2 regions of the Streptomyces sp. NPDC047917 genome follow, and region 2 is predicted to be linked to the other one. Evidence: predicted binding sites of a transcription regulator. Region 2 holds the regulator's gene; the other holds the start of a gene.
The links. Region 2 encodes HspR, which represses chaperone genes until heat shock. Its sites were predicted from a motif close to TTGAGNNNNNNNNNCTCAA; they were not measured.
Positions count from the first base shown of each region.

Region 1: a site for HspR is predicted at 12,516-12,534, ahead of lon (endopeptidase La). Genes of this name have one in related genera too.

Region 1 is NZ_JBIDCA010000002.1:518,466-533,436, reverse strand. Features, by position in the region: gene ACGF8B_RS06085 (nitrate- and nitrite sensing domain-containing protein) at 1-1,824, opposite strand, end outside; gene ACGF8B_RS06080 (protein phosphatase 2C domain-containing protein) at 2,190-2,975, shown strand; gene ACGF8B_RS06075 (MarR family winged helix-turn-helix transcriptional regulator) at 3,042-3,524, opposite strand; gene ACGF8B_RS06070 (lysozyme) at 3,767-4,618, shown strand; gene ACGF8B_RS06065 (polysaccharide deacetylase family protein) at 4,864-5,622, shown strand; gene ACGF8B_RS06060 (M4 family metallopeptidase) at 5,700-8,462, opposite strand; gene ACGF8B_RS06055 (TrmB family transcriptional regulator) at 8,782-9,792, shown strand; gene lon (endopeptidase La) at 10,070-12,493, opposite strand; gene ACGF8B_RS06045 (hypothetical protein) at 13,008-13,571, opposite strand; gene ACGF8B_RS06040 (DUF6571 family protein) at 13,574-14,971, opposite strand, start outside.
Region 2 is NZ_JBIDCA010000001.1:601,592-616,562, reverse strand. Features, by position in the region: gene ACGF8B_RS02730 (pyridoxal phosphate-dependent aminotransferase) at 32-1,201, shown strand; gene ACGF8B_RS02725 (YbjN domain-containing protein) at 1,274-1,834, opposite strand; gene ACGF8B_RS02720 (MFS transporter) at 1,944-3,197, opposite strand; gene clpB (ATP-dependent chaperone ClpB) at 3,615-6,236, opposite strand; gene ACGF8B_RS02710 (pyridoxamine 5'-phosphate oxidase family protein) at 6,484-6,888, shown strand; gene ACGF8B_RS02705 ((2Fe-2S)-binding protein) at 7,005-7,325, opposite strand; gene ACGF8B_RS02700 (hypothetical protein) at 7,322-7,705, opposite strand; gene ACGF8B_RS02695 (helix-turn-helix transcriptional regulator) at 7,834-8,820, shown strand; gene ACGF8B_RS02690 (heat shock protein transcriptional repressor HspR) at 9,137-9,583, opposite strand; gene dnaJ (molecular chaperone DnaJ) at 9,585-10,772, opposite strand; gene grpE (nucleotide exchange factor GrpE) at 10,866-11,516, opposite strand; gene dnaK (molecular chaperone DnaK) at 11,513-13,366, opposite strand; gene ACGF8B_RS02670 (sugar transferase) at 13,648-14,376, shown strand; gene ACGF8B_RS02665 ((Fe-S)-binding protein) at 14,475-14,971, shown strand, end outside.

The sequences.
Region 1 (14,971 bases), on a different contig from region 2:
GACGTGGGAGTCCGGCGGCGAGAAGGAGGTGGCGTTCTCCAGGAGTTCGGCGACCAGGTGGCTCAGGTCGTCGGCGGCGAAGCCGGCGATCTGGGCGTGCGGCGGCAGGGACTGGATGGTGACCCGCTCGTACCGCTCGATCTCCGAGACGGCCGCGCGCAACACGTCGACCAGCGGGATCGGCCCCGCGTGCCCGTGGCCGTGCTCGGCACCGGCGAGGACCAGCATGTTCTCGCTGTGCCTGCGCATGACGGTGGCCATGTGGTCGAGCTTGAAGAGGGTGGCGAGCCGCTCCGGGTCGTGCTCCCGCTCCTCCAGGCTCTCGATGACCCCGAGCTGGCGCTCGACGAGGCCGAGGGTGCGCAGCGAGAGGTTGACGAAGGTGTGGTGGACCGTGTTCTTCAGCCGCTCCAGCTGGTTGGTCAGGTCGGAGGCCAGGACCTGGAGCTCGGCGCGCTGGACGGTGAGGGTCTCGCGGGCGGTGATCAGCTCGCCGTGCTCGGCCCGGAGGGTCTCGTAACGGCCGTTGAACTCGGTCAGGAGACCCTGGAGCCTGCCGTGCAGGCCGTTGAGGGACCGTACGACCTGGGCGAACTCGTCGTTGCGGCCGGTGTAGCGGATCGGCTCGGCGGTGTCGGGTTCGGTGGCGAGGCGGGCGGCGCCGATCCGCAGCACGGCGAGCGGCTGGGTGAGGGTGCGGGCCACGGCGGTCGAGACGCCGACCGCGATCAGCAGGCAGCCGCCGAGCAGCGCGATGCGCAGTTCGAGCGCGGTGACGTCGTCGTCGCGCAGCTGCTCCAGACGCCGGATCTGCTCGGTGCCGAGGGCCGATTCGACGCTGCGCATCCGGTCGATCCGCGCGGAGAGCGCCGCTTCGGCCTTCTTGCGGTTGGTCCCCTGGTCGGAGTCGGACAGCTCGGGGCGGTCGGTGAGGGTGTTGAGGTACTTCTCCGCGCTGTTGACCTCGGGCCCGGTGACGGTGGACGACAGCTTGTCGCGGGCGGTGGAGCCGGCGGCCTGGTCGAAGTCGGCGAGCGAGCCGAGTTCGCGGACCCGGGCCTGCTGGGCGGCGGCGCTCAGCTCGTCGCGGGTGCGGTCGTCCTTGTCGTTGCCGCCGTCCTCGACCTGCACCGGAAGTCCGGTCACCGGGTCGAGCTGCGGGACCGCGACCGGGCGGGGGACGGAGAGCGCGGCGATCAGCAGCCCGCGGGTGGCGGAGGCCTGCTCGGTGGCCCGCCCGAGGGCCAGCGGGGCTCGGGTGGCCTCGGCCGCGCGCGGCGGGGTCTTCTCGGCGAGCTCTTCGGCGAGCTCGTGGAGCTTGGCGATGACCTCGGAGTAGGCCTGGTGGGCCTCCAGCGCGGTGCCCTTGCCGCTGAGCGCCTCGCGGCGCAGGGACGGGACGGCTGAGAGGTCGCGGCGCAGTGCGGCCGGGGCCGTGGCGCGGATCTCGTCGACCTGCTGGTCGACCCGGGCACTGTGGCCCCGGGGGTCGTCCTTGCCGCCGGACGCCTGGTCACGTCCGGCCGCGATCCGGGCGGTGACCTCGTCGCGCTCGTCCGCGAGGGCGTGGGCGAGGGCGGTGGCCTGCTGGTTCAGCTCGGCGAGGGTGACCAACCGCTGCGATTCGTTCAGTTCGGAGGAGGCGGCGAGGATCGCCGGGGTGCCCGCGGCGATGACGGTGATGCCGACCACCGCGACACCGGCGACCAGCCGGCTCCGTACGCGCACGGTGCGCCGGGTGCTCTCGCTCCCGTCAGGTGCCGGCGGCGTCACCCCGGAACCGCTCTGCTTGCCGCCCTTGCTCCGAGGCCGCTTCTTCTGCACCGGTGCTCGCAATCTTGACTCGTCCGCCCTTGAAGCAGAGGTGACGCACGGTCACATATAACGAGCGCCCCGACCCCTGGTACGGCTTCTGACCATTCCAGTGCTTTTGAGAGGGGGGCGTGCATCAACCACTCCGCCACCTGAACGAGTGAACATCACTCCAGAGTTGGCAAACAAGTTTGCCCCGGAGGCCCTTCGGCCACACCTGGTCCGTCGGCTGGAACTTCCGCGCAGGCTTTGGCAGGATGCCCGCCCGCACGCCCCACGGAGCCGTTCCTTCCGCTCCGGTCGTTCGCTTGACCTGCTGGTGCAGGCCAATTTCGGCCGGGTGCAGGGCTCGTGAAGGCACCGTGCAGACTGGTCGTATGCGCATCGAACTGGCCACCGTCGCCGGCAGCCCGGAACGCCCGAACGAGGACTGGGCGGCCACCGCACTCCCCGCCTCCGGCCAAGGTGGGACGCTGGTCGTGCTCGACGGGGTGACACCGCCCCGGGGTGACGACGGTTGTGTGCACTCGGTCCCCTGGTTCACCGCCCGGCTGGGCGGCGCCCTGGTCGAACTGTCCGGTTCGCGGCGGGATCTGACCCTTCAGGAGATCCTGGAGGAGTCCATTCGGCACACCGCCGACACGCACCGTTCCCTGTGTGACCTTTCTCACGTGCGTACGCCTCAGGCAACGGTCGTCATGGCGCGCTGGGACGACACCGGGGTCGAGCACTTGGTGCTCTCCGACTCCGTACTGTTGTTCGAGGCGCACGACGGGAGTGTGCGCCCCCTGCTCGACGACCGGCTCGACCGCCTGCCGCCCGGCTCGCTGAGCACCGAGGCGATCGCCGACTCCGGATTCCGGAACAAGGAGGGCGGCTTCTTCACCGCCGCCGCCGACCCCTCCGTGGCGGCCCGCGCGGTCACCGGGCACACCCCGCGCGACCGGGTGCGGGCGATCGCCGCGCTGACCGACGGGGCGTCCCGCTGGACCGAGATGTTCCACGAGGGCGACTGGGCGAACTGCCTCGGGGTGCTCCACAAGGACGGGCCGCAGGGGCTGATCGACCGGGTCAGGGCCCTGGAGGACGCGGACACGGAGCGCGTCCGGCTGCGCCGCGGCAAGACCCATGACGACGCGACGGCGGTCTACGCGGTGCTGTGACGGCGCGACGGAGGCCCTGGCAGCGGGCGTCACTCCTCGGCGCGACGGAGCCCCTGGCAGCCGGCGTCACTCCTCGGCGCGGGCGTTCAAGTGGTACAGCAGCCGGGCCAGTTCGGCCACCTCCGCCCGGTCCCAGTCGTCGAGCTTGCGGACGTAGCGCTCCCGGCGGGCGTCACGCACACTGCGGTAGCGGGCCAGCCCCTCGGCGGTGAGGTGGACGAGAAAGGCCCGGCCGTCCGCCGGATCGGGTTCACGGGCCACCAGTCCGAGGCCCTCCAGGGCGCGCAGTTGACGGCTCATCGTCGCCTTGCCCACCCCGAAGTAGGCCGCGAGATCGGTGGCCCGCTGCCGCCCGGCCGACTCCAGCCGTACGAGCAGTCCGTACGCGGCGGCCTCCAGTTCCGGATGGACCTCGCGCGCCATCTCGCCGGAATTGGACCGTGCCCGGCGCAGAAAGACGGCCAACTCCCGCTCCAGGGCTAGGAATGCGTGGTCCACACCACTTCCGCCGGTCGCGCCCGGTTCACTACCGCTTTCGCTCCCGTGCACGTCAACACCCCTCGTGAGCTTTCCTGTCGCTGAAAATTTCTTTCGCCGCTGGTCATCGCCGCAGCTCCGCCAGTATTTCGCAGGCGTAGACCAACGGCAGCTACCAGGCCCCCTTCCGCAGCACGGGTCTACGTGCGTAGCGTCAGTCCTGGCATGTTCACACCATTACATGCCCGCAGGGGTTCGTTCCGCGTCCCCCTGGGATCAGCACGTCCCCCCACCACGTCCTCGGAGGCACTCCCATGCCGGTGCTCAGATCCACTTCCAAGACATCCCGCCGCTCGCGCTTCGCGGCGGCCGGGACGCTGCTCGCAGCCCTTTCGCTCCTCCTCACCCTGCCCGGTGCGGCGAGCGCCGCCGGCTCCCCCGACGCGGCCGCCGGGAAGCCCGCCCGCGGCACGGCCACGATGGGCATGGGCGTCGTCGCCCACGACGGCCAGGGCGGACTGCCGCGGGACACCCGCGCCGTCCAGACCGAAGGCGTGGACGTCTCCGGCCACCAGGGCAACGTCGCCTGGTCGACGCTCTGGAACAGCGGAGTGAAGTGGGCCTACACCAAGGCCACCGAGGGCACGTACTACAAGAACGAGTACTTCGCCCAGCAGTACAACGGCTCGTACAACGTCGGCATGATCCGCGGCGCGTACCACTTCGCCACTCCGAACACCACGAGCGGTGCCGTCCAGGCCAACTACTTCGTGGCCAACGGGGGCGGCTGGTCGCGGGACGGCAGGACGCTGCCCGGCGTGCTCGACATCGAGTGGAACCCGTACGGCGACCAGTGCTTCGGTCTGAGCCAGGCCGGCATGGTCTCCTGGATCCGCGACTTCGTGAACACCTACAAGGCGCGCACCGGACGCGACGCGGTCATCTACACCGCGACCAGCTGGTGGAAGACCTGCACCGGCAACAACGCGAGCTTCGGCGCGACCAACCCGCTGTGGGTGGCCCGCTACGCCTCCACGGTCGGTGAGCTCCCGGCCGGCTGGGGCTTCTACACGATATGGCAGTACACCTCGTCCGGCCCCACCGTCGGCGACCACGACCGCTTCAACGGCGCCCTCGACCGCGTACAGGCCCTCGCCAACGGCTGAGCCGGCCCGCCGCATCCTCGCCGCCCCACCGCTCCACACCGCAGAGCCCCGGCGATCCGCCGGGGCTCTCGCCGTTTCCCGCCCCCGACCAGCGGTTTTCCGTCCTCCGAGCCGACAGCGAACCCCATATACACCGGGTGTATACCCACTATGTATAGTTCTTCTCTGCCGCACACCGCGCGCCCTGTACAGCTGTCCGGCACCTGTACAGCTGTTCAGCAACGGAGGAGTGACCCGCCTTGTCCATGAAGACGAAGTCGATCGGTACGGGGTTGGCCGCCGCCCTTGTGACAGCGCTCACCCTCACGCTGAGCGGGTGCTCCATGCAGACCACCGCCCCCGCCTCGGCCCGCGGGGACGCGGGCTCCGACGCCAAGGGCTCCTTCGGCCCGGTGGACTGCCGCAAGGCGAAGTGCATAGCGCTGACCTTCGACGCGGGACCGGGCGAGGACACCCCGCACCTGCTGGACATCCTCAAGGAGAAGAAGGTCCACGCGACCTTCTTCCTGCTGGGCAAGAACCACGTCAAGAAGCACCCCGACACCGTGCGCAGGCTCGCCGCCGAGGGGCACGAGGTGGCCAACCACACCTGGACCCACCAGGTCCTGACCGACCGCAAGCCGGCCGAGATACGGGCCGAGCTGGAGAAGACGCAGAACGCGATAGCGGACATCACCGGCAAGAAGCCGCGCCTGATGCGCCCGCCGCAGGGCCGCACCGACGACACCGTCTCGGACATCAGCAAGGACCTCGGGCTCTCCCAGATCCTGTGGAGCGCCACGGCGAAGGACTACTCCACGACCGACTCGGCGCTGATCAAGAAGCGCATCCTGGACCAGGCGAGCAAGGACGGCGTCATCCTGCTGCACGACATCTACAAGGGCACGGTGCCCGCGGTGCCGGGCATCATCGACGAGCTGAAGAAGCAGGGCTACACCTTCGTCACCGTCCCTCAGCTGATGGCTCCCGCCGAGCCGGTCCCGGGGACCATCTACCGCCCCTGAGCATGCCGCGGAAGGCCGAAGGACCCCCGGCGCGCGGTGCGCCGGGGGGTCCGGTCGTCCGATCGGGGCCCGCGCCGTCAGCCGCAGTTGCCCGCGGGCCGCTCCCGGGTCACCAGGTCGCTCCAGCCGGTGGTGCCGTCGATCCACACCACCCGCCGGCCGCCGTCGGCCGCCGCGTTCGACTGCTCACCGCGGTTGCAGGAGACCCGCTGGACGCGCGACCCGTCCGGGGTCAGCTGCCACAGCTTGGGCAGCGTCTCGTTGCGGTACGCCGTGTCCGGGGTCTGCGCCGTCACGGTGATCGCCTCGTCGGACGCCGTCAGGTCGTAGGCGAAGAGGGCGCCGTCACCGGTCTCCGGGCTGATGTCCTTGAGCCCGGTGCCGTCCGGGGCCGACCGGCGCACCGCCATCTGCCCCTGGTCCTCGACCTCGTCGACCAGCCACACCACGGAGTCCTTGGTGACCGCGGTCCGGCCGAGCGCCTGCGGGGTACCGCTCTGCGGCAGCAGCTTCGTCCTCCCGGTGGTCACGTCGAACACCTCGACGCCCAGCTCGTACTCCGTCTCGCCCGGGTAGAGCTTCCCGTAGGCGATCGTGGAGCCCTTGACCGAGCCGACCGCGGTGGAGAGGTGGTACTTGCCGCCGTCCACGTAGGCCTGCTTGCCGGTCCGGGTGTTCACATAGCCGACGTGCTGGCTGCCGAACGGGTCGTACTCGGTGAAGACCACCAGATCGCCGTCGACCCGCAACCCCTCGACGCCGGTGAAGGAGGTCCAGACGGTCTTGACCGGGCCCCCGGAGATCGGACGCTTCAGGATGTCGACGCCGGTGTCGCCGAAGGCCGCCCAGACCACCGACTTGCCGTCGGTCGCCGGGTACACGTGGTAGCGGCCGTCGTTGGGGCTGATCAGCTTGGGCGCCCCCTTGCCGTCGGTGCGCCCGGCGTAGACGGAGTACGGCTCCGAGCCGTCGTCGTTCGACTTCGACGTGGCCCACCAGCCGCCGCCCGCGCCGACGCCGGTACCGGAGATGTTGAGCTTGCCGAAGAGCTTGTCGGAGTCGACGCCGAGCGCCTTCTCCCAGCCGGGGACGATGCCGTGGGCGTCGAACGCCCGCTTGACGACCGCGAGTTGTTTCTTCGTCACGCCCAGCTCCCTGGCTGCCGCGACGGTGGCGTTGCGGCCCTCGGTGAAGCCGTCGAGCGGAGTCAGGTAGGAGTCGAGCGCCCGGTAGGCGATCCTGTCGGCGAGCTCGGCGCCGAGGTCCTCACGGATGTCCCAGAGGGCACCGGAGTAGATCGTGGAGTTGAGGTGCACCCCGCCGTTGTCGGTGGAGAAGGCCACGCCGAGGAAGTTCTTCGAGGTGGTGGCGCCGTCGTTGAGGTCACGGAAGGCGCAGGCGCGCGGCGCGGTGGTGCGGCACAGGTCCTCGCCGATCAGCCCCGCGTCCGGGTCGTCCATGGCGGTGCCGGAGGCGGTGACGTCGATGGCGTTGCCGAAGTAGTCGGCGATCGCCTCGTTCATGGCACCGGACTGGCCCGCGTAGACCAGGTTCGCGGTGCTCTCCACGACGCCGTGGGTCATCTCGTGGCCGACCACGTCGAGGTCGGAGGAGAGCGGCTTGTACTCGCTGTCGCCGCTGCCGTAGACCATCTTCTGGCCGTCCCAGAAGGCGTTGACGTACGGCTGGCCGTAGAGGGTGACGCCGACCAGCGAGTTGATGGCCATGCCTCGGCCGTCGAGGCTGTCCCGGCCGTGCTGCTTCTTGTAGTAGTCGTAGACCTGGCCGGCCGCCCAGTGCGCGTCCGTCGCGCCGGACTGGCCGGCCTCCTTGCCGAAGTCGCTGGTGGGGTGGCTGAACTCACTGATCCCGCCGGGCCAGCGACCGGACGCCTCACCGACGTCGACGCCCCGGGCGTCCCAGGTGACGAGCGAGTTCCGGGTGGTGTCCCACTGGCGGGAGTAGTCCCGCATGACGTACTGGTCCTTGCCACTGTCGTGGTAGAGGTCCAGCTCGACCTTGGAGCCGTCGGCGCGCAGACCGGTGCCCTTGACGCCCGGGAAGTCATCGCCCGCGGTGCCGGTGGCCGGTGCGGCCGCGGTGCCTGCGGCCTTCGCGGGGGTACCCGCCGCGGACGTGGCCCCCGGTGCGGTCAGGGTCTTGATGCCGCTGTACTGGAGGACCGGGAAGCCGGCCGCGGCGTCGATGTAGACCTCCTGGAGCACCGGTTCGCCGGTGGCCGGGTCGGTGCCGCGCACGGTGACGTGCTGGGCGAGGACGCCGGTCCCCTTCGGGATCACCACGAGCCCGCGGGCGGTGCCGGTGAGGGCGGCCGCCCGTGCGGACTTCCCGCCCTTCGTCCGTACCGCGTCGTCCTTGGTGAGCGTGTCGCCCCTGAGCCGGGAGGCGGTCGTGGCGACCGCGCGCCGTACGGCGAGCTCCGCGTCGACCCGGGCCTCGGTGGAGGCGGTCAGCCCGGTGAAGTACTTGCCGGAGGTGCCGGTGACGACACGCTTTCCGGCCTTCTTCTCCATCCGTACGACGTACTGCCCGCCGAGCACCGCGATGCCGTGGTGCTTCTGCTGGAACCGCACGGTCTCCTCGGAGCCGCTGGTCAGCGAGCGTACGGGGGTCAGGTCCCGCTTCGGGTCGGCGATCCGGTAGCGGTTCTTCTTCGCGGCGAGGTGGCTGCGGGCCGCGTCGGCCGGCTTCGCCCCGGCGTCCACCGGCTCGGAGATCGCATCGACGAGGGCCGGGGTGGCGGTGCCTTCGCCGGAGACGACCTCGGACCGCGGCGCGGCGGCCGACGGGACCGCCTGGGCCGGGATCGCGGTCACCACGAGTGCCGCACTGCCGAGCAGCGCGGCCAGGGCGGCGCCCCTCGGTATGCCGCTCCCCCTCGGTATGCCGCTCCCCCTCGGTATGCCGCTCCCCCTCGCCGTACCGGTTCTCCCCGCCGTACCGGTTCTCCCCGCCGCCGCGGATCTGCGTGAACCTCTGTTGGACGTACGCAATTTGGCCCCTCCCACACGCCTGGAAACCATCCAAGTGGTCATGGCCATGCAACCCGCGGGCCGGCAATGGATCAATGTGACAGCCGTGTTGACAAGTGGGCACGCCCACTTGTGTGCCCTGTGAAAACGGAGTGAGAATCCAGGCATGATCCAGGGGGAGCTACGGGATCTCGGTCTCGGTGAGGCCGAGCAACGCGTATACGAGGCACTGCTCGCGGGGAAGGCCGCCGACACCCGGGAGCTCGCCGCGCTGCTGGACATGGCGCCGGAGCCGCTGGCGGCGGTGCTCGGCCGGCTGACCGAGCACGGCTTCGCCCTGCCGGGGCCGCCCGGGGAGCCGGACGCGTTGCCGCGCGCGGCGACCCCGGCCGGCGCGATCCGTGCGCTCATCCACCGCCGTCAGGCCGAACTCCATCTTCGCTCCGCCGAGTTGGAGCAGCTGCGGATGAACGCCGACCGGCTGGCGGGCCGGCTGATGTCGGGCTCGCCCACCGCCCCCGAGGACGGCATCGAGGTGCTCGTCGGCCCGCAGGCCATCGGCGAGCGCGCCGAGTATCTGCTGGCCTCCGCCGAGCGGGAGGTGGCGATCCTGGACCGGCCGCCGTATGTGAAGGGCCAGTCACGGGAGGGCAGTTCGCGTCCGCCGGGCCTGGACATCGGGGCGCTGCTCGACCGGGGGGTGCAGGTGCGGACGGTGCTGGACCGGGAGGGCGTCGGCTATCCCGGCCGGATGCGTTCGCTGACCGGACTGGTCGAGCGGGGGCTGCGGGCCAGGGTCGCTCCGGACGTACCGACGAAGCTGATCATCGTGGACGGGCGGATCACCCTGCTGCCGCCGAGCGACGCGTCCGACCCGACCGCGTCCGCCCTGGTCATCGGCGACGCGCTGCTGCGCAACGCGCTGGTGCCGCTGTTCGAGACGGTGTGGGAGCGGGCGACTCCGCTGGGCGGCTCGGGCGGACCGCTGCCGGAGCCCCAGAAGGAGCTGCTCGGCCTGCTCGCGGCCGGCCTGAAGGACGAGGCGATAGCCCGCCGGCTGGGCGTCCATGTGCACACCGCCCGGCGCCGGATCAGCGTGCTGCTGGACTCGCTGGGCGCCCAGACCCGCTTCCAGGCGGGGGCGCAGGCGACGCTGCGGGGGTGGCTGGAGGTGTGAACGCGGGGCGCGCGAGCGGCCTGCGCACGCGGAACGGCTGCGCTGATCGGCGGCGCGGTGGCGGCGCTGACCGGCCGCGCTGATCTTCCACGCGGAACGGCCGCGGTGATCGGCCATGCCGATCGGCGGCGCCATGGCGGCCCTCGCCCCAGCGTCCCGCGCACGCGGAACGGCCCGCCCACCCATTGCTTGCGGGGAAGGCGGGCCGTCCGTACCGGTCGCGCGTGGTGCCACGTCCGTCACGCCGTGGCGGCCGGGGCCTTTCGGACGAGAAGCCCTATGCCGCGGCCGGGATCCTCTCCTCGGGCCTGGCCGCGGACGCCGGGGCCAGGGCGATCTCCAGGACCTGCCGGACATCGGTCACCGGGTGGACCTCCAGCGTGTCCAGGACCTCGGCGGGGACGTCGTCCAGGTCGGCCTCGTTCCGCTTCGGGATCACCACGGTGGTGATCCCGGCACGGTGCGCGGCCAGCAGCTTCTGCTTCAGGCCGCCGATCGGCAGCACCCGCCCGGTCAGCGAGACCTCACCGGTCATCGCCACGTCCGTACGGACCAGCCGTCCGGAGAGCAGCGAGGCCAGTGCCGTCGTCATGGTGATGCCGGCACTGGGGCCGTCCTTCGGGACCGCGCCCGCCGGGAAGTGGATGTGCACGCCGCGGTCCTTCAGGTCCGCGACCGGCAGCTCCAGCTCCGCGCCGTGCGACCGCAGGAAGCTCAGCGCGATCTGCGCGGACTCCTTCATGACGTCGCCGAGCTGGCCGGTGAGGGTCAGTCCGGACGCCCCGGTCTCCGGGTCGGCCAGCGACGCCTCGACGAACAGCACGTCACCGCCCGCGCCGGTCACCGCGAGTCCGGTGGCCACACCGGGCACCGAGGTCCGGCGCTCGGCCGGGTCCTGGGCGGACTCGGGGACGTGGTGCGGCCGTCCGATCAGGCCGCGCAGATCCGCCTCGGTGACCGTGAACGGCAGCTCCCGGTCGCCCAGTTCGTGCTGTGCCGCGACCTTGCGGAGCAGCCGGGCGACGGCCCGCTCCAGGTTGCGTACGCCCGCCTCGCGGGTGTACTCGCCGGCCAGCCTGCGCAGCGCGGACTCGTCGAGCGTCACCTCGTCCTTCTCCAGGCCGGCGCGCTCCAGCTGGCGCGGGAGCAGGTGGTCCCGGGCGATGACGACCTTCTCGTCCTCGGTGTAGCCGTCGAGCCTGACCAGCTCCATGCGGTCGAGCAGGGCTTCCGGGATGGCTTCGAGCACATTGGCCGTGGCCAGGAAGACGACGTCGCTGAGGTCGAGCTCGACCTCCAGGTAGTGGTCGCGGAAGGTGTGGTTCTGCGCCGGGTCGAGGACTTCGAGGAGGGCGGCGGCCGGGTCGCCCCGGAAGTCGGAGCCGACCTTGTCGATCTCGTCGAGCAGGACGATCGGGTTCATCGAACCGGCCTCCTTGATGGCCCGCACGATGCGTCCCGGCAGTGCGCCGACGTACGTACGCCGGTGGCCCCGGATCTCCGCCTCGTCCCGCACACCGCCGAGGGCGACGCGGACGAACTTGCGGCCCATGGCGTGCGCGACGGACTCACCGAGCGAGGTCTTGCCCACGCCCGGAGGGCCCACCAGTGCCAGCACGGCCCCGCCGCGCCGCCCGCCGACCACGCCGAGCCCCCGGTCGGAGCGCCGCTTGCGCACGGCCAGGTACTCGGTGATGCGTTCCTTCACGTCCTGGAGGCCCGCGTGCTCGGCGTCGAGCACCTGCTGCGCGCCCCGGATGTCGTAGGCGTCCTCGGTCCGTTCGGTCCACGGCAGTTCGAGGACGGTGTCGAGCCAGGTCCTGATCCAGGAGCCCTCGGGGCTCTGGTCGGAGGAGCGCTCCAGCTTGTCGACCTCCTTGAGCGCGGCCTCGCGGACGTGCCCGGGAAGGTCGGCGGCCTCGACGCGCGCCCGGTAGTCGTCGGACTCGTCCTCCGGGTCACCGTTGAGCTCGGAAAGCTCCTTGCGGACGGCTTCGAGCTGGCGCCGCAGCAGGAACTCGCGCTGCTGCTTGTCGACGCCCTCCTGGACGTCCTTGGCGATCGACTCGGCGACGTCCTGCTCGGCGAGGTGTTCGCCGAGCCACTGGATGGCGAGCTTCAGCCGGGCGACCGGATCCACGGTCTCCAGGAGCTGCACCTTCTGGGCGGTGGTGAGGAAGGGCGAGTAGCCGGAATTGTCGGCTAGCGCGGAGAGGTCCTCGATCTGCTGGACCCGGTCCACGACCTGCCAGGCGCCGCGCTTCTTGAGCCAGCTGGTGGCGAGCGCCTTGTACTCCTTGACCAGCTCGGCGGCGGCCCCGGGAAGCGGATCGGGAACGACCGCGTCGACCCGGGTCCCCTCCACCCAGAGCGCGGCACCCGGCCCGCTGGTCCCGGCCCCGATCCGCACCCGGCCCCGGCCGCGGATGAGCGCGCCCGGATCCCCGTCCGAAAGCCGCCCGACCTGCTCGACGGTGCCGATGACACCGGTACCGGTGTACGTACCGTCGATCCGCGGAACAAGAAGCACCTCGGGCTTGCTGCCACCGTCACGGGCCGCGGCCTGTGCGGCCTCCACAGCGGCACGTACATCGGTGTCGGACAGGTCCAGAGGCACCACCATCCCGGGCAGCACGACCTCGTCGTCGAGCGGCAGCACGGGCAGGGCGAGCGGAGTGACCGCATTGGAATCGGTAGCCATGATCTCCCCTTCGGCAGTCAAGTTGAGCTATGCAGACTCAATGCTGCTGAGCCGCCCATTGTTCCCAGGCGTGCGTTCGCTGTGAGCGATCGCATGGGGCGGGCGACCGAGGGGCGCGAAGGGGTGAGGGCAGGGGAGGGCACCCGACCGGGGCGACGACGGCGGTGGCGCAGGTCATGGCCGAGCCGGCCGGGCTCGACGATCCGAAGAAGCGCAGGGTGAACGAGAAGCACGGCGACGATCACGGGGTGAACCTCGGCAGGCTGCGCGCACTCGCGAGCGACTCAGGCCACGGGAGAAGCTCGCGGGCGGGCTCCAGGTGCCGGACGGCCCTGCGGCGGGGCTCCCGAGGCCCCTGATCTACCGCCCGCAGGCGTTCGGGCGCGAGGAGCCGGACACCGCGGTGCGATCCCGGGCCCCACCGAACCCGAGGCGGTTCAGCTACATCCCAGGAGAAAACCCGCCGAGCCTCCGATCGATGCCGAACCGCCGATCACCCGAACCGATCAGGGATTCAATTCCCACTACTCGCACCGCACTTCAGCTCGCGCTGAGCAAATGCCACAAACTGCTTCATAAGTGCTGGCAGGACGCTCGGCAGCTTGGATTTATCGGGGGCACTACCCACGGTGATGCGCAGGTCGATGTACTTTCCGGGCGAGTTCGGCCCCCTGGAGGGTTCACAGATGAAATAGGCGGCAGCGCCGCTGTCCCAGATGATGCCCTTCTTTCCCACGTCGATCGGCTGCGGATTGGCCCTGTCCATCGAGCTCCAGTCAATCTGACCCTCGAACCCTCGGAGGGCGGCGTCCGCCGCAAACATCGGAGCGCCATCAATGGCGAGGGAACATGTGACAGAGTCGAGATCATCAACCAACACGAAGGGCCTGTGATACACGGCAGCTTTGTCACCCATCGGAAGGATGGGCAACACGTCACTGCCGGCGAACGCGTTCCAGCAGATTCGCTTGGGAAGTTCCGGAACAGCCTCCTTCTCGCTGCCCGAACAGCCCGTCAGAAGACCTACCAAAATCACGAATGTTGATACCACTACGGCAGAATTCACGAATCGGCGCATGATTAACTTCCCTTGGGGGCTGAACTGGCGACCAGATCGCGGCCCACTGAGTGCGCCACTGCTGTCTCGATGGAGGCCGAGCCTTGGTACTCCTCGATCTGCTCAGACGTCAGACCGGTCCCTCGTCCAGCCGCCCCCACCGCTGAAGTGGCGGCGCTCTTGGCGGCCTCCTCGGCGCGCGTGTAACCTGCCGCAGATTCATGGCGAGACGCTGTCGTCGTGTCGTGCTCTGCATTCTTCACAGCGGACTCACTGACGTCTTCCTTGATCCAGCCCACCACGTCACCACCTGCGGGAAGCATCTCGACGTACTTGGCCCCGACAGCATCAATGATGCGATTCGTCCACTTCGCATTTTCTGCGACGCCGTCGTTGTATTCCTCGTCCTCGGCGACCTGTGCTTCGAATACCCCCTGCGCCCTCGCCTCGGTCATGATTCCGGCGATCTCGCCTCCCGGGTGGACGGCATTGCGCACCGCCTCACCCATGTCACTGTGTTTATCGAGGTGTTGAAAGACGTCGGACACCAGCGCTGTGGTAAATGCCTGCTGAGCGTTGGTGATCGCACCGTACGCCTGGGGGTCCTGGCCGACTGCGCCGAGGAAGAAGGCCATCTCATCCTTCTTGAATTTTGCGGGCGTACCGAACGGTTCGATCTGTTTCGCGCCGTTCTCAGCCGTGGCCTGCAGGTCAGGCATGTATTCGGCGGCCATGTTGCCGAAGTTCTGGGTGAGTCCGTTGAGTCGCCCATCTTCTGCCACGAGTTCGGGCTCCGCACCGATCTTCGCGACAACCTTCGTCATCACGCTGCTCATGTGCTTGCCGTGCTCTACCGGCGGCGCGCCCTCGTCGCCCGGCACTCGTCCCGTGACTGCCGCTTCCAAGGCGTTGCCCATGGCCGTCTGGCCAGGGCTCTGCTCTCCGCCGGTGACCGTGTCGTACCAGTCGTCCATGGGCTTCTTGTCGAGCATGTAGCTGACAACGTCCTGCGCCTTCTCGCCTTTGATTTCAGCATCGTCCGTGGTCACGATGCCGTCCTTGTCGCTGTCCTCGCGGAGCGGCTCGTCGAAGAAGGCTGCTGATGCCCCGGGATTGTTACTCATGGCCTCCATCAGGCCGGTCAGGGGATTGAAGCCCTTGCCACCCGTCTCGTCGAGGTTGATGAGCATCTTCTGGTCCGACGGCAGGCTGTCGTGCCAGATGCCCGGATTCTTCCTGTCCATGGCGACCATGTCCCGGCCGACAGACAGCAGGAAGCTCTTGTCGTACGTTCCTTCCCGGAGGAGCGCACCCAGCGCCTGGTAGCCGTACAGCTTCGCGAAGCCGGCGCCCGGTACGTCGATCTGCTTGTGGCCCGCCTTCATGAGCTGCGTGGTCCACCCGGCGCCAAGGTGGTCCGG
Region 2 (14,971 bases):
AACTCCAGAGCTTTTGAGCAGGATGACAGCCATGACACAGGGACGACCGCTGCTCAACCGCCGCCTCGCCGAGTTCGGAACCACGATCTTCGCGGAGATGTCGGCGCTTGCCGTACGGACCGGCTCCATCAACCTCGGCCAGGGCTTCCCCGACACCGACGGCCCCGAAGAGATCCGCGAGGCCGCGGTCCGGGCGCTGCGCGACGGGCACGGCAACCAGTACCCACCGGGTCCCGGCATCCCCGAACTGCGCACCGCGATCGCCGACCACCAGCAACGGCGCTACGGCCTCGCCCACGACCCCGACACCGAGGTCCTGGTCACCGCCGGGGCCACCGAGGCCATCGCCGCGTCCATGCTGGCGCTGCTGGAGCCCGGCGACGAGGTCATCGCCTTCGAGCCCTTCTACGACTCCTACGCCGCCTGCATCGCCATGGCGGGCGGCCGTCGCGTACCGCTGACCCTCCGCGCCCCGGACTTCCGCCCCGATCTCGACGCCCTCCGGGACGCGATCACCCCCCGCACCCGGCTGCTGCTGCTGAACAGCCCGCACAACCCGACGGGCATGGTCCTCACCCGCGAGGAACTCACCACGATCGCCGGACTGGCGGTGGAGCACGACCTCATCGTGGTCACCGACGAGGTCTACGAACACCTGGTCTTCGAGGGCGAACACATCCCGCTGATCTCACTGCCCGGCATGCGCGAGCGCACGGTCGCCATCTCGTCCGCCGGCAAGACCTTCTCGTACACCGGCTGGAAGGTCGGCTGGGTCACCGCGAGCGCCCCGCTGGTCGCCGCGGTCCGGACCGCCAAGCAGTATCTGACCTATGTGAGCGCGGGTCCGTTCCAGTACGCCGTCGCCGAGGCGCTGCGCCTGCCGGACTCCTATTTCGAGGGATTCCGCGCCGACCTCCGCCGCAAGCGCGACCTGCTCGGCGACGGCCTGCGCGCGGCCGGGTTCGACGTCCACCGGCCCCAGGGCACGTACTTCATCACCACCGACATCACGCCCTTCGGCGAGAAGGACGCCTACGCCTTCTGCCGCGCGCTGCCCGAACGCTGCGGCGTCGTCGCCGTCCCCAACTCCGTCTTCTACGACGACCCGGACGCCGGCCGCAGCCAGGTGCGCTTCACCTTCTGCAAGAAGGAGGACGTCCTGCGCGAGGCGGCCGGCCGGCTGCGGCGCCTGGCGCCCTGAAACCGGCCCACCCCGGGGCGGCGGTCGCGCGGACCGCTGCCCCGGGGTGGGGTGTCACTGCCGTACGGGGGCTCAGGCGCCCGGGGCGTCGTCGCCGTCCTCCGACGCCTTCTCCTCGGCCGGGGCCAGGCCCAGGCGCTCCTGCAGCCACTTGTCGAACTCGATCGAGGCGCGCACCCAGCTGACCGTCGACGAGACGAAGTGCTCCAGGCTGACGCCCGTACCGATGAGCATCTGCGCCTCACCGATCAGACGGACCGAGACCTCGGTCTCCTCGGAGCCCTCCTCTGGCTCGTGGGTGTGCGTGTAGACCTTGGGCCACAGGGTGCGGCGGTTCCAGTCGTCGATCGCGTCGAGCAGGACCGGACGCTGGTCCGCGGCGTGCGGGCGGTCGTAGAACGTACGGACCGAGAAGACCTGCTGCTCGTCCTCGCCCCGGAACATGAAGTACGTCCGGAAGTCCTCCCACGGCGCCGCGAGGTCACCCTCGTCGTCGACGACGTACTTCAGCTCCATCTGCTCAAGAAGCTGCTTGACGAGGTCCTGGTCAGGGACAACGGGGCCCTCGGGTCCTGCCGCCTGCGGTTCGGGCTGGCCCCCGAAATTCGGAATCGAGGACGGATCGATAGACATCGCTGGGTACTCCTGTGGATCGCACGTGGTTTCCTGCCGACGACCCTAGCCGCGTTTCGCGGCCAGGGGGTCTTCCAGGGCCTGTCGGCCACGATCGGCCGGACATGCCCTAAGCACTACGGGGAGTCGTCTGCTCGTCCGACACCCGTGCCCGCGCCCAGGCGGAGGCGGCGAGAATCGCGCACAGCACCCCGAGGAGTCCGGACGCGCCGATGGTGTTCGCCGACGAGCCGGTCAGCTCCGTCGCCACACCCCCCGCGGCGACACCGATCCCCTGCATGGCGGTCACCCCCGACCTGGCGAGTCCCAGTGCCTGGCCACGCCGGTCGACCGGGGTCAGGAGCACGAAGGTGGCGCCGGCGGTGATCTGGTAGGCGGAGCACACCCCGGCCACCAGCAGCAGGAACATGGCCACGGCCACACTGGGGTCGAGCCAGTAGACCAGGAGCGGCAGATTCGCGCCGATCGCCAACGGACCGAGCAGACGGCGCCGCGACTCGTCACCGACCTTGGCCCGGCCCAGCAGCGCCGCGCCCAGCACCATTCCCGCCGGATGCGAGGCGAGCAGCAGTCCCACCGAGTAGGCGCCGCCGCCGGCCTCGTCCGCGAACGGGGCCGCCAGCCCCTCCGGCAGGACGATGAAGCCCGCGAGCCACCCCAGCGCCAGCAGCGACCGGAGCCTGCGGTCCGACCAGATCAGCGCCGCCGCACCCCCGACCTGCGCACCGAGCCGCGTCTTGCGGGCGTCGGCACTCGCCGAGGGGCGGGCCTTCACACCGGTCCTGATCAGGGTCGCCGAAAGGAGGAAGGTCGCCGCGTTCACGCCCAGGGAGAGGTTGCTGCCCAGCCACGCGGCCAGCAGACCGCCGCCGGCGAAGCCGACCAGCTGTCCGACCTGATGGGTGATCTGCATGACCCGCTGGCCGCGTTCGTACCTCTGCGTGCCGAGCACGGTGGGCAGCAGCGCGCCCTGGGCGGCGCCGAAGGGCGCCTCGGCCAGCTGCGCCAGCACCAGCAGCCCGGCCAGCAGCGGCAGGGGCATCCCGGGCAGCGCCATCAGCCCGACCAGCACCATCCGCACCAGGTCGCAGCTGATCATGACCGTACGCCGGGGGAACCGGTCCGCCAGGCCGGACAGGAGCACCCCGGACAGCAGCGCCGGCAAGGTGGTCAGCGCATACGTCGCCGCGGTCCACCCCGGCGAGTCGGTGCGTTCGAACACGAGCAACGACAGGGCCACGCGTGCCAGTTGGTCACCCAGGATCGACTGGGCGTAAGCAGCCCAGAGGGTACGGAATTCGCCAAGGTGAAAGAGATTGTCAGATCTGGGCTTTTTGAGCCCCGGATTTATCTCATCGCCCATCCGCTCGTTCATGCGGGCACGCTACAGACTGTCCAATTCGGGCCCCAATCCTGCTCGCGGGCGGGCCGTGAAGGACGCTCCGGGGTGTCCTGATTATTCGCACACCACCGGGCGCGCACTGTCCTCGTCCGAGCGGAACTCCCTTGTCAAGGGCGGGTGATGCGGCCCGGACGGAGCCGGTCGAGGGGCTGCCGCCGCCCAGTACGAGAACAGGCGTTTGGCGCAATATCGATGTTGAACAATGGATCACCAATGACGGCGATGATTCCCACCATCCCGTTCCAGGCGGAATCACCGCTTTCTCGCGGAATCACCGCGATGTCTCCCCTCCCGCACGGCGGCGCCGACGACAGGGCCCCGGCCGGGGACACCTGGGTCCTCCGGCCGGGGCCCGGCACCGATCGGGCCGGATGCCCGCTACGCGGCGCCGCCCGGAGCCGCCGCACCGGCGCCCGCGGTCACGGGGCCGACCAGCAGGTCGTCGCCGACCCGGTCCACCCGGACGGTGTCCCCGTCCTTCACCTCGCCGGACAGGATCTCCTTCGCCAGCCGGTCGCCGATCGCCGTCTGGATGAGGCGGCGCAGCGGCCGCGCCCCGTACGCCGGGTCGTTGCCCTCCTCGGCCAGCCAGGCCAGGGCGGCCGGGGTGACGTCGAGCGTGAGCTGCCGGTCGGCCAGCCGCTTGGCGAGCCGGTCGATCTGGAGCTTCGCGATGTGCGCGAGCTCGTCACCGGACAGGGCGGAGAAGACCACCAGGTCGTCGAGCCGGTTGAGGAACTCCGGCTTGAACGAGGCCCGTACGATTTCCAGGACCCGCTCCTTCTTCTCCTCGGGCTTGGTCAGGGGATCGACCAGGAACTGGCTGCCGAGGTTGGAGGTCAGGATCAGGATGGTGTTGCGGAAGTCCACCGTCCGGCCCTGCCCGTCGGTGAGCCGGCCGTCGTCCAGGACCTGGAGCAGGATGTCGAAGACCTCGGGGTGGGCCTTCTCGACCTCGTCCAGCAGCACGACGCTGTACGGGCGGCGGCGGACCGCCTCGGTGAGCTGGCCGCCCTCCTCGTAGCCGACGTATCCGGGCGGGGCGCCGACGAGCCGCGCCACGCTGTGCTTCTCGCCGTACTCGCTCATGTCGATGCGGACCATGGCCCGCTCGTCGTCGAAGAGGAAGTCGGCGAGCGCCTTGGCGAGCTCCGTCTTGCCGACACCGGTCGGGCCGAGGAAGAGAAACGAGCCGGTGGGCCGGTCGGGGTCGGCGATTCCGGCGCGGGTGCGGCGTACCGCGTCCGACACCGCCCGCACGGCCTCGCTCTGCCCGATCAGGCGCTTGCCGAGCTCGTCCTCCATGCGCAGCAGCTTCTGCGTCTCGCCCTCCAGCAGACGCCCGGCCGGGATGCCGGTCCAGGAGCCGACGACGTCGGCGATGTCGTCCGGGCCGACCTCCTCCTTGACCATCGTGTCCTTCGCGGCCTCCTGCTCGGCCTCGCTCGCCTCCGCCAGCTCCCGCTCCAGGCCCGGGATCTCCCCGTACAGCAGCTTGGAGGCGGTGTCGAAGTCGCCGTCGCGCTGGGCGCGTTCGGCCTGGCCGTGCAGCTCGTCGAGGCGCTCCTTCAGCTCACCGACGCGGTTGAGGCCCTGCTTCTCCTTCTCCCAGCGGGCGTTGAGGCCGCGCAGCTCCTCCTCCTTGTCGGCGAGGTCGCGGCGGAGCTTCTCCAGGCGCTGCCGGGAGCCGGGGTCGGTCTCGTTCTTGAGGGCCAGCTCCTCCATGTGGAGGCGGTCGACGGCACGCTGGAGCTCGTCGATCTCGACCGGCGAGGAGTCGATCTCCATGCGCAGCCGGGACGCCGCCTCGTCGACCAGGTCGATCGCCTTGTCGGGGAGGAAGCGGGAGGTGATGTAGCGGTCGGAGAGGGTCGCGGCGGCCACCAGCGACGAGTCCGCGATGGAGACCTTGTGGTGGGCCTCGTAGCGGCCCTTGAGCCCGCGCAGGATCGCGATGGTGTCCTCGACGCTCGGCTCGGCCACCAGCACCTGCTGGAAGCGGCGCTCCAGGGCGGGGTCCTTCTCGATCCGCTCGCGGTACTCGTCGAGCGTCGTCGCGCCGACCATGCGGAGCTCGCCGCGGGCCAGCATCGGCTTGAGCATGTTGCCGGCGTCCATGGCGGAGTCGCCGCCGGCGCCCGCGCCCACGACGGTGTGCAGCTCGTCGATGAAGGTGATGATCTGCCCGTCGCTCTCCTTGATCTCGGAGAGGACGGTCTTCAGCCGCTCCTCGAACTCGCCGCGGTACTTGGCGCCCGCGACCATCGCGCCGAGGTCGAGCGAGACGAGCCGCTTGTTCTTCAGGGACTCGGGGACGTCGCCCTTGACGATGCGCTGGGCGAGGCCCTCGACGACGGCCGTCTTGCCGACGCCGGGCTCACCGATGAGCACGGGGTTGTTCTTGGTGCGGCGGGAGAGCACCTGGACGACCCGGCGGATCTCCTGGTCACGGCCGATGACCGGGTCGAGCTTGCCCTCGCGTGCGGCGGCGGTGAAGTCCGTGCCGAACTTCTCCAGCGCCTTGTACTGGCCCTCCGGGTCGGGTGTGGTCACCCGGCGCCCTCCCCTGCTCTTCTCGAATGCGTCCAGCAGCCTCTTCGCACTGGCCCCCTGCCCACCGAGGATCTCACCGGCGCGGCCGCCCTCGGCCGCGATGCCGATCAGCAGGTGCTCGGTGGAGATGTAGTCGTCGCCGAGCTCCTTCGCGCGCTGCGCGGCGTCGGCGATGACGGCGAGCAGCTCGCGGTTGGGCTGCGGCGGGGCGACGGTGGACCCGGTGACGCTGGGCTGGGCGCCCAGCAGCCGCTCGGTCTCGGTGCGTACGGCGATCTGGTCGGCCTCGACGGCGGCGAGCAGATCGGTGACGTTCTCGTTGTCCTCGCCCGCGAGGAGGGCGAGCAACAGATGCCCGGGGGTCAGATCGGGGTGCCCGTCCTTCACGGCCCTGCTGGTGGCCGCGTTGATGGCGTCCCGGCTCTTGTTGGTCAGCTCGGCGTCCACGTGCGCTTTCTCCTCCTTCTTGCGGTGACTGCCCTCTCGACAACACTGACTAGGTCGACGTGCGTAAAGTTGAGTCTACCCCACTCAAGCCAAAATTGAGTCCACTCCGCTCAACTTGCGGCCGGGAGTCGTCCCGGGTCCGGTTCCACCGATTCCGGTGCTTCGAGTGAACCGGCCGCCCCGGCCCTCCGCCACCGCAGCGGGGGCGGCGGACCGGGCCCCCGCCCGCGCTGCCTACGCTGTCCACATGGCAGTCGACGTGACGAATCCCGGCCCCGAGTACCTCGCCTTCTGGCGCGCGCGGCATGTGTGCACCCTGACCACGCCCCGCCCGGACGGCACGCCGCACGTGGTGCCGGTGGGCGTGACGTACGACCCCGAGACGAGGCTGGCGCGGGTCATCACCGGAAAGAACACCAGGAAGGCCGCCAACGTGCTGGCCGCGGGCCCGGACGGGGCACGGGTCGCGGTCTGCCAGATCGACGGGCGCCGCTGGGCGACGCTGGAGGGGCGCGCGACGGTGCGCACGGAGCCGGAGGCGGTGGCCGACGCGGTACGCCGCTACGCGGAGCGCTACGAGCGCACGCCGGCGCCCAACCCGGACCGGATCGTCATCGAGATCGCCGTCGACCGGGCGCTCGGCAGGGCCTGAGCACGGCTTCGGACCGTACCCGGCCGGGAAAAGCACAACGGCGCCATCGTGTTCAGGTCACGATGGCGCCGTTGTGTGGGGGAGTGACTGAGCGACATGTAACGACGGGGGATCGCTCAGGCACTGCGGGGGGTGGCGGAAATAGTCTCTGGCTCGAACAGCTGGTGGTCACGCCGGTCGAGGTTGACGAAAATCATGTCGTACCGGATCGCACAGCGAACGGGCTGCGGGGCTCCACGCGGCTTGCGGAGGCATCGGTAGGCACGTACTTCGTCGTCTTCTTCACGTGCGACAACGATGGGGTCGCCGAACAGAGTGACCATCAACGAGTCGCCACAGTGGGGGATGGCGGTGACGAGATCGATGAAATGCCAGCCTGATCGGTAGGCCGTGGCCATCTCGCGCCGGAAGGTCCGGTCGTCCGGCGGGATGGTCATGCGCCCGGCTGGACCGTGGCGGAGCCGATACGGGCGGGCGAGACCCAGCCGATGTCGGACGACTCGGCGGGGGCGACCCAACCGATGTCGGACGACTTGGCAGGCGCGACCCAGCCGATGTCGGACGACTTGGCAGGTGCGACCGGCCACCCGATGTCACCGTCGGCCGCGGCCTGGACGACCCAGCCGATGTCGGACGACTTGCCGGGGGCGACCGGCCACCCGATGTCACCGTCGGCTCCGGCCCGGACAGTCCACCCGATGTCGCCACCGGCAACACTGTCCTCGCTCCAGCCAATGTCGCTGCCGCCCAGCAGCCCGATGCCCAGGGCCGCGACGAACGAGACGGCAAGCGCCGAGCGATGCATTCGCTTATACATAGTCGGCTTCGTCCTCACTTGTGGATTCTTCTCCCCCGCACCTAAGACGATGTCTCACCTGGGCACGCGAGCACCACTGAGTAGATGCATCATGTTCCTGCATGTTCAGGAACCTGGGGGGTGACGATATGACCACAAGCAACACAAAGCCGACACATTCTCATGGGATCACCGAACTGTGCGACGCGGGGGCACGCCTTTACGCCAGCGCTTTGCGGTTGGGACGCATTGCCCGCGCCGAAGTGGAACCGGCGCCCTGCCTGATGGAGTTCGCGCTGCTGCATCCCGATCCGGACGACCCGGACTGGCTCCGGCCTGTTCCGCCGACCACCGCGCTCGCGCAGCATCTGCATCCCATCGAGCGGGAGATCCTGGAGCGGCGCCGGCACTCGGTCGAACTGACGGAGTCGTTCGAGCCATTCATGGACATCAGCACTCTGGGGCCGCCCAGCACCCACGCCATCACCGTGCTGGAGGGCGAGAACCGGATCAACGCGGCCCTCGATCTCGCCACCGCGGAGTGCCGCGCCGAAGTGCTCACCGTCCAGCCCGGCGGCGGCCGGGCCGAGCATCGTTTCAGCAAGTCGCTGCAACGCGGCCTGTCCGTGGTCCACCGCGGCGTCAGCATGCGCACCCTCTACCAGCACACCGCGCGCCACAGCCCCAGCACGCTCGCGTACGCGGAACGCATGACCGACGACAACGTGGAGATACGCACGCTCGAAGAGCTGATCGGCCGCCTGATCGTGTTCGACCGGACCGTCGCCTTCATCCCGGCCAGCGACGACGACCAGGTGGCCCTGGAGCTCCGCCATCCCGGGCTCGTGCAGTACCTGGTCAACGTGTTCGAGCAGTTCTGGACGAGGGCTGCTCCGCTGCGGGAGGAAGTCAAGTACGAACCGACCTCCCTGGGCATCAGCGGGGTTCAGCGCTCCATCGCCCAGCTCCTCGTGGAGGGCCACGTGGACGACTCGATCGCCCGCAGACTCGGCATGAACGTCCGTACCTGCCGCGCCCACGTCGCCAAGCTCGCCGCCGCACTCGGCAGCAGCAGCCGGGCCCAGCTCGGCTACCTGATAGCGCGGTCGGGAATCCTGGAGGAGGAGCAGAGCTGACCGGGCCCCGCACAGCACACGCACCACACACGGCACACACGACGCACGGCACTCGCACCACACACGGCGCGCACGACGCACGGCACGGCCGTACACCGCACCACACCCACGCACCGCAACCGCGCACCACACCGCGCAGCGCAGCACGGCACCGCACACACCTGCGTACGGCAAAGGGCCGGGGAACCGACCCGTAAGTCGGCACCCCGGCCCTTCACCGTCAGCTCGGCCAGTCAGCCCTTCACCGTCAGCCCGGTCCGTCAGCCCGGTCCGTCAGCCCGGCCCGGCAGCCCGGTCCGTCGACTCGCCACCCGGCTCAGTCCTTCGGCCGCTTCGGCCGCCAGACCACCAACGCGCTGGTCTGCTGGACGTCCTGATACGGCACCAGATCGCGCCGGTAGGAGGCGTGCACCTGGGCCTCCCGCTGCTGCATGGCCTGGGCCGCGCCGTCCACCGCCGCCGACAGCTCGGCGACGCGCTGCTGGAGCGCGGCGACCTGGTTCTCCAGCTCGATGATGCGCTTGATGCCGGCGAGGTTGATGCCCTCGTCCTGCGACAGCTGCTGCACGGTGCGCAGCAGCTCGATGTCGCGGGCCGAGTAGCGCCTGCCGCGCCCGGCCGTGCGGTCGGGCGAGACGAGGCCGAGACGGTCGTACTGGCGCAGTGTCTGCGGGTGCAGGCCCGAGAGCTGGGCCGCGATCGAGATCACGTACACCGGGGATTCGTCGGTCAGTTCGTACGGATTGCGTCGTCGGCCGTCCACCTCAAGCTCCCTTCGCTGCCTGGAACAGCTCCGCCCGCGGGTCCTGGCCCGCGGTCGCCTTCCGGTAGGCCTCCAGGGCGTCCCTGGCCTCGTTGCTGAGGTCGCCCGGCACCTTCACCTCGACGGTGACCAGCAGGTCGCCCCGGGTGCCGTCCTTGCGTACGGCGCCCTTGCCGCGGGCGCGCATCGTACGCCCGTTGGGAGTGCCGGCGGGCAGCTTCAGCGTGACCGGCGGGCCGCCGAGCGTGGGCACCTTCACCTCGCCGCCGAGCGCCGCCTCCGTGAAGTCGACGGGCACGGTGACCGTGAGGTTGTCGCCCTTGCGGCCGAAGACCGGGTGGGCGTCGACGTGGACCACGACGTACAGATCGCCGGCCGGTCCACCGCGTTCGCCCGGGCCGCCCTTGCCGCGCAGCCTGATCCGCTGGTTGTCCGAGACGCCCGCCGGAATCCTGACCTGCATGGTCTTGGAGGACTTCGCCCGCCCGCTGCCCTTGCAGACGTCGCACGGGTCCTGGGCGATGAGGCCCCGGCCCTTGCAGTCCACGCAGGGGTCGGTGAGCGAGAAGCCGCCGCCGGTGCCGCGCGACACCTGGCCGGTGCCGAGACAGGTCGGGCAGACCCTGGGGGTGCCGTTCTTGTCGCCGGTGCCGGAACAGGCCTTGCAGGGCGCCTGGCTGGACATCCGCAGCGGGACCGTGGCCCCCTCGACCGCCTCGGTGAAGCTGAGCGTCACCTCGGACTCGATGTCCTGGCCGCGCCGCGGCTGCACCCGCGTCCCCGTGCCGCCCCGGTTGAACAGGCCTCCGAAGACATCGCCCAGACCGCCGCCACCGCCGAACCCGCCGGCCGCGCCGCCCTGGCCCCCGCCCTGGGTGCCTCCGAAGAGGTCGCCCAGGTCGAAGTTGAAGTTGCCTCCGGCGCCGCCGGGTCCGGCCCGGAAGCCGCCGTTGCCGAAGAGTGCGCGCGCCTCGTCGTACTCCTTGCGCTTCTTGCTGTCACCGAGGACGTCGTTCGCCTCGGAGATCTCCTTGAAGCGCTCCTCGGCCTTGTCGTCGCCCTTGTTGGCGTCCGGGTGGAACTCGCGGGCGAGCTTCCGGTACGCCTTCTTGATCTCGGCGTCGGTGGCGTCCTTGGGGACGCCGAGGACCTTGTAGTAGTCCTTCTCGACGAAGTCCTTCGTGCTCATCGACGTCCCTCCTTCCGGACGATCGGCCATGCGACCGGCCCGTGGGCCGGTCGCATGGCCGGGCGGTGGGCCACGAGGTGGTCGGACGGAATGTCAGACCTCCTCGGTGCCACCGCTCTCCTCGTCGGTTGCCTTCTCTTCCTTCGCTGCGGCCGGCGTCGCGCCCGGCTGGGGCTCGGCCACCGCCACCCGCGCGGGGCGGATGGTGCGCTCGCCGATCCGATACCCCGGCTGCAGGATCGCCACGCAGGTCGTCTCGGTGACGTCCGGCGCGTACGAGTGCATCAGGGCTTCGTGGATCGTCGGGTCGAAGGGCTCGCCCTCCTTGCCGAACTGCTGCAGGCCCAGCTTGGCGACGACCGTCTCCAGAGACTCGGCCACCGACTTGAACCCGCCCACGAGCTCGCCGTGATCGCGGGCCCGGCCGACGTCGTCGAGCACGGGCAGGAGCTCGGACAGGAGACCCGCGACTGCGATCTCCTTGACCGTGGCCCGGTCCCGCTCGACGCGGCGGCGATAGTTCTGGTACTCGGCCTGGAGCCGCTGGAGGTCGCCCGTGCGCTCGTTGAGCGCGGTGCGGACCTGGTCCAGCTGGGCCGTCAGGCCGACTGTCTGTACTCCGTCCCCGGCCGGGGACGCCCCCTCCTCCGAAGAGGAGGCGGCGTCCTTCGGCTCAGCTCCGTCAGGGGTGGCGCCGGAGGGGACGTCGGGCTTCTCCTCGAAACCCGGAGTCTCCTCGGTCACACCGCACCGCCCTTGGCGTCCTTCTCGTCGTCCACGATCTCGGCGTCGACGACATCGTCATCGGCCTTGGCCTGCTGGGCACCCGGCTGCGGGTCGCCCTGCGGAGCGCCGTCGGTCTGGGCGTTGGCGTACATCGCCTGGCCGAGCTTCTGCGAGACGGCCGCGACCTTCTCGGTGGCGGTACGGATCTCGGCGGTGTCCTCGCCCTTGAGCTTCTCCTTCAGCTCGGTGAGCGCGGTCTCCACCTCCGTCTTCACGTCGCCGGGGACCTTGTCCTCGTTGTCCTTGAGGAACTTCTCCGTCTGGTAGACGAGCTGCTCGCCCTGGTTGCGCGACTCGGCGGCCTCGCGGCGGCGGTGGTCCTCCTCCGCGTACTGCTCGGCCTCCTCACGCATCCGGTTGACCTCGTCCTTCGGCAGCGAGGAGCCGCCGGTGACGGTCATCTTCTGCTCCTTGCCGGTGCCGAGGTCCTTGGCGGCGACGTGCATGATGCCGTTCGCGTCGATGTCGAACGCGACCTCGATCTGCGGGACGCCACGCGGGGCCGGCGGCAGGCCGGTCAGCTCGAACATCCCGAGCTTCTTGTTGTACGCCGCGATCTCGCGCTCGCCCTGGTAGACCTGGATCTGCACGGACGGCTGGTTGTCCTCGGCCGTCGTGAAGATCTCGGACCGCTTGGTCGGGATCGTGGTGTTGCGCTCGATGAGCTTGGTCATGATGCCGCCCTTGGTCTCGATACCGAGGGACAGCGGGGTGACGTCGAGGAGCAGGACGTCCTTGACCTCACCCTTGAGGACACCGGCCTGGAGCGAGGCGCCGATGGCGACGACCTCGTCCGGGTTCACGCCCTTGTTGGCCTCCTGGCCACCGGTCAGCTCCTTGACGAGCTCGGCGACGGCCGGCATACGGGTGGAGCCACCGACGAGAACGACGTGGTCGATCTCGGAGAGCTGGATGCCCGCGTCCTTGATGACGTTGTGGAACGGGCTCTTGCAGCGGTCCAGGAGGTCGGCCGTGAGCTGCTGGAACTGCGAGCGCGTGAGCTTCTCGTCCAGGTGCAGCGGGCCCTCGGCGGACGCCGTGATGTACGGCAGGTTGATCGAGGTCTCCGTCGAGGACGACAGCTCGATCTTCGCCTTCTCCGCGGCCTCGCGCAGACGCTGGAGAGCCATCTTGTCCTTGGACAGGTCCACGCCGTGCCCGTTGGCGAACTGCTTCACCAGGTAGTCGACGACGCGCTGGTCCCAGTCGTCACCACCGAGGTGGTTGTCACCGTTGGTGGCCTTCACCTCGACGACGCCGTCACCGATCTCCAGGAGCGACACGTCGAAGGTGCCGCCACCGAGGTCGAAGACGAGGATCGTCTGGTCGTCCTTGTCGAGGCCGTACGCCAGCGCGGCGGCGGTCGGCTCGTTGACGATGCGCAGGACGTTCAGGCCCGCGATCTCGCCGGCCTCCTTGGTCGCCTGACGCTCGGAGTCGTTGAAGTACGCGGGGACGGTGATGACCGCGTCGGTCACCTTCTCGCCCAGGTACGACTCGGCGTCGCGCTTCAGCTTCTGCAGGATGAAGGCGCTCATCTGCTGCGGGTTGAAGCTCTTGCCGTCCAGGTCGATCTTCCAGTCAGTGCCCATGTGGCGCTTGACGGAGCGGATGGTCCTGTCGACGTTGGTCACTGCCTGGCGCTTGGCGACCTCGCCGACCAGCACCTCGCCGTTCTTCGCGAAGGCGACGACGGACGGCGTGGTCCTGGCGCCCTCTGCGTTGGTGATGACGGTGGGCTCGCCGCCTTCGAGAACGCTGACGACGGAGTTAGTCGTGCCCAGGTCGATGCCGACCGCACGTGCCATTTCAATTCCTCCAGCTTGACTACTTGAGTGGATCTGACTCAAGGATGCACGACCCCCGCCTCACTGTCAACAGACCTGAGTCGAGGCGACTCAACTATCGTGCAGAGGCTCCGCGCGCGCCGCCATTTCCCGGGGTTGCGGCCCGATCGCGCACGACACCCCCGCCCCCGGGCGATGCAGCCCTTCCCCATCATCGCCCCGTGGGATCGTTCTGTCACAAAATGCCGCGAGCCACGCAAAACCGGCACTCGGTCCGCCGCGAACCCAGGCAGGTGCGAACGATGCAGACACAGAGACAGAGGAGAGACGCGAGGCGGTACGGGCCGCCACCGAGCCGGAGCGCGAGGCGGTACGGGCCGCCACCGGCCCTGTCGGCGGTACGCGCACGAGTACGGCGGTGGGAGCCCCCGCCGGCCAAGCGCGTACTGGACCTGACCCTCGGCTCGGCCCTCCTGACCCTGGCCTCCCCGCTGCTCGCCGCGGGCGCCGTCGCCCTCGCGGCGCGGCGACCCCCGGGCGGCGTACTGACCCGCTCCCCGCGGGTCGGCCTGGACGGCCACGTCTTCGTACTGCGCTCACTGCGCACCCGGCGACTACGGCTGGACCTGCTCTCCCGGCTGCCGCACGTCGTCCGGGGGGACCTCTCCCTGGTCGGCCCGGAACCCCTGGCGCCGGACGACCCGCGGGCCGGCACCGACCCCGCCGGAGCCCCCGCCTCCCCGGGCGCGAGACACTGGCGGCAGGAACTGAAACCGGGCCTCACCGGCCTGGCGCAGATCCGCTCCCGCTCCGGGATGCCGTGGGACGAGCCCGCCCTGCTGGACCAGCACTACGCCGAGCACCACGGGGTACGGGTGGACCTGGCCATCCTGGCGAGCGCCGTACACGCTCCGCTGCGCGAGGCGGCCCGAGGGCTCGCCCTGCGCGGCAAGGCACGCCTGAGCGACACAGATCACCGCCTCTCCGGCTACAGCACGGCGGAAGAAGTGGGTAGTGTCGGCACAGACTGATTAAGTTACTGCTTAGTAATCACTGATAATCGCCAGTACCCGTCTCATCGACGCTGGATCCGACCCTCCCCACCCTCGCAGGCCCGAGGAGCCCTCAAATGCAACTCGCCGCGATCATCGTGTCGCTGGTTCTGATCGTGGTCGGCGTGGCCCTGTTCGTCCGCGCCCTCCTGCAGATCTACAACTTCATGCGGCTCGGCCAGAACGTGCCAGCGGGCACCCGCACGGACGAACCCGCACAGCGCACCGTCACCGTGGCCAGGGAATTCCTCGGTCACACCCGGATGAACCGCTGGGGCATCATCGGTGTCGCGCACTGGTTCGTGGCGGTGGGCTTCTTCTCCCTGCTCCTGACGATCGTCAACGCCGTCGGCCAGCTCTTCAAGGCCGACTGGATCCTGCCGGTCATCGGCGACTGGGCGCCGTACAACGTCTTCGTCGAGTTCATCGGCACGATGACCGTGCTCGGCATCCTGACCCTGATCGTGATCCGCCAGCTGGCCCATCCGCGCAAGCCGGGCCGCAAGTCCCGATTCGCCGGGTCCAACTTCGGCCAGGCGTACTTCGTCGAGGCCGTCATCCTCATCGTCGGCGT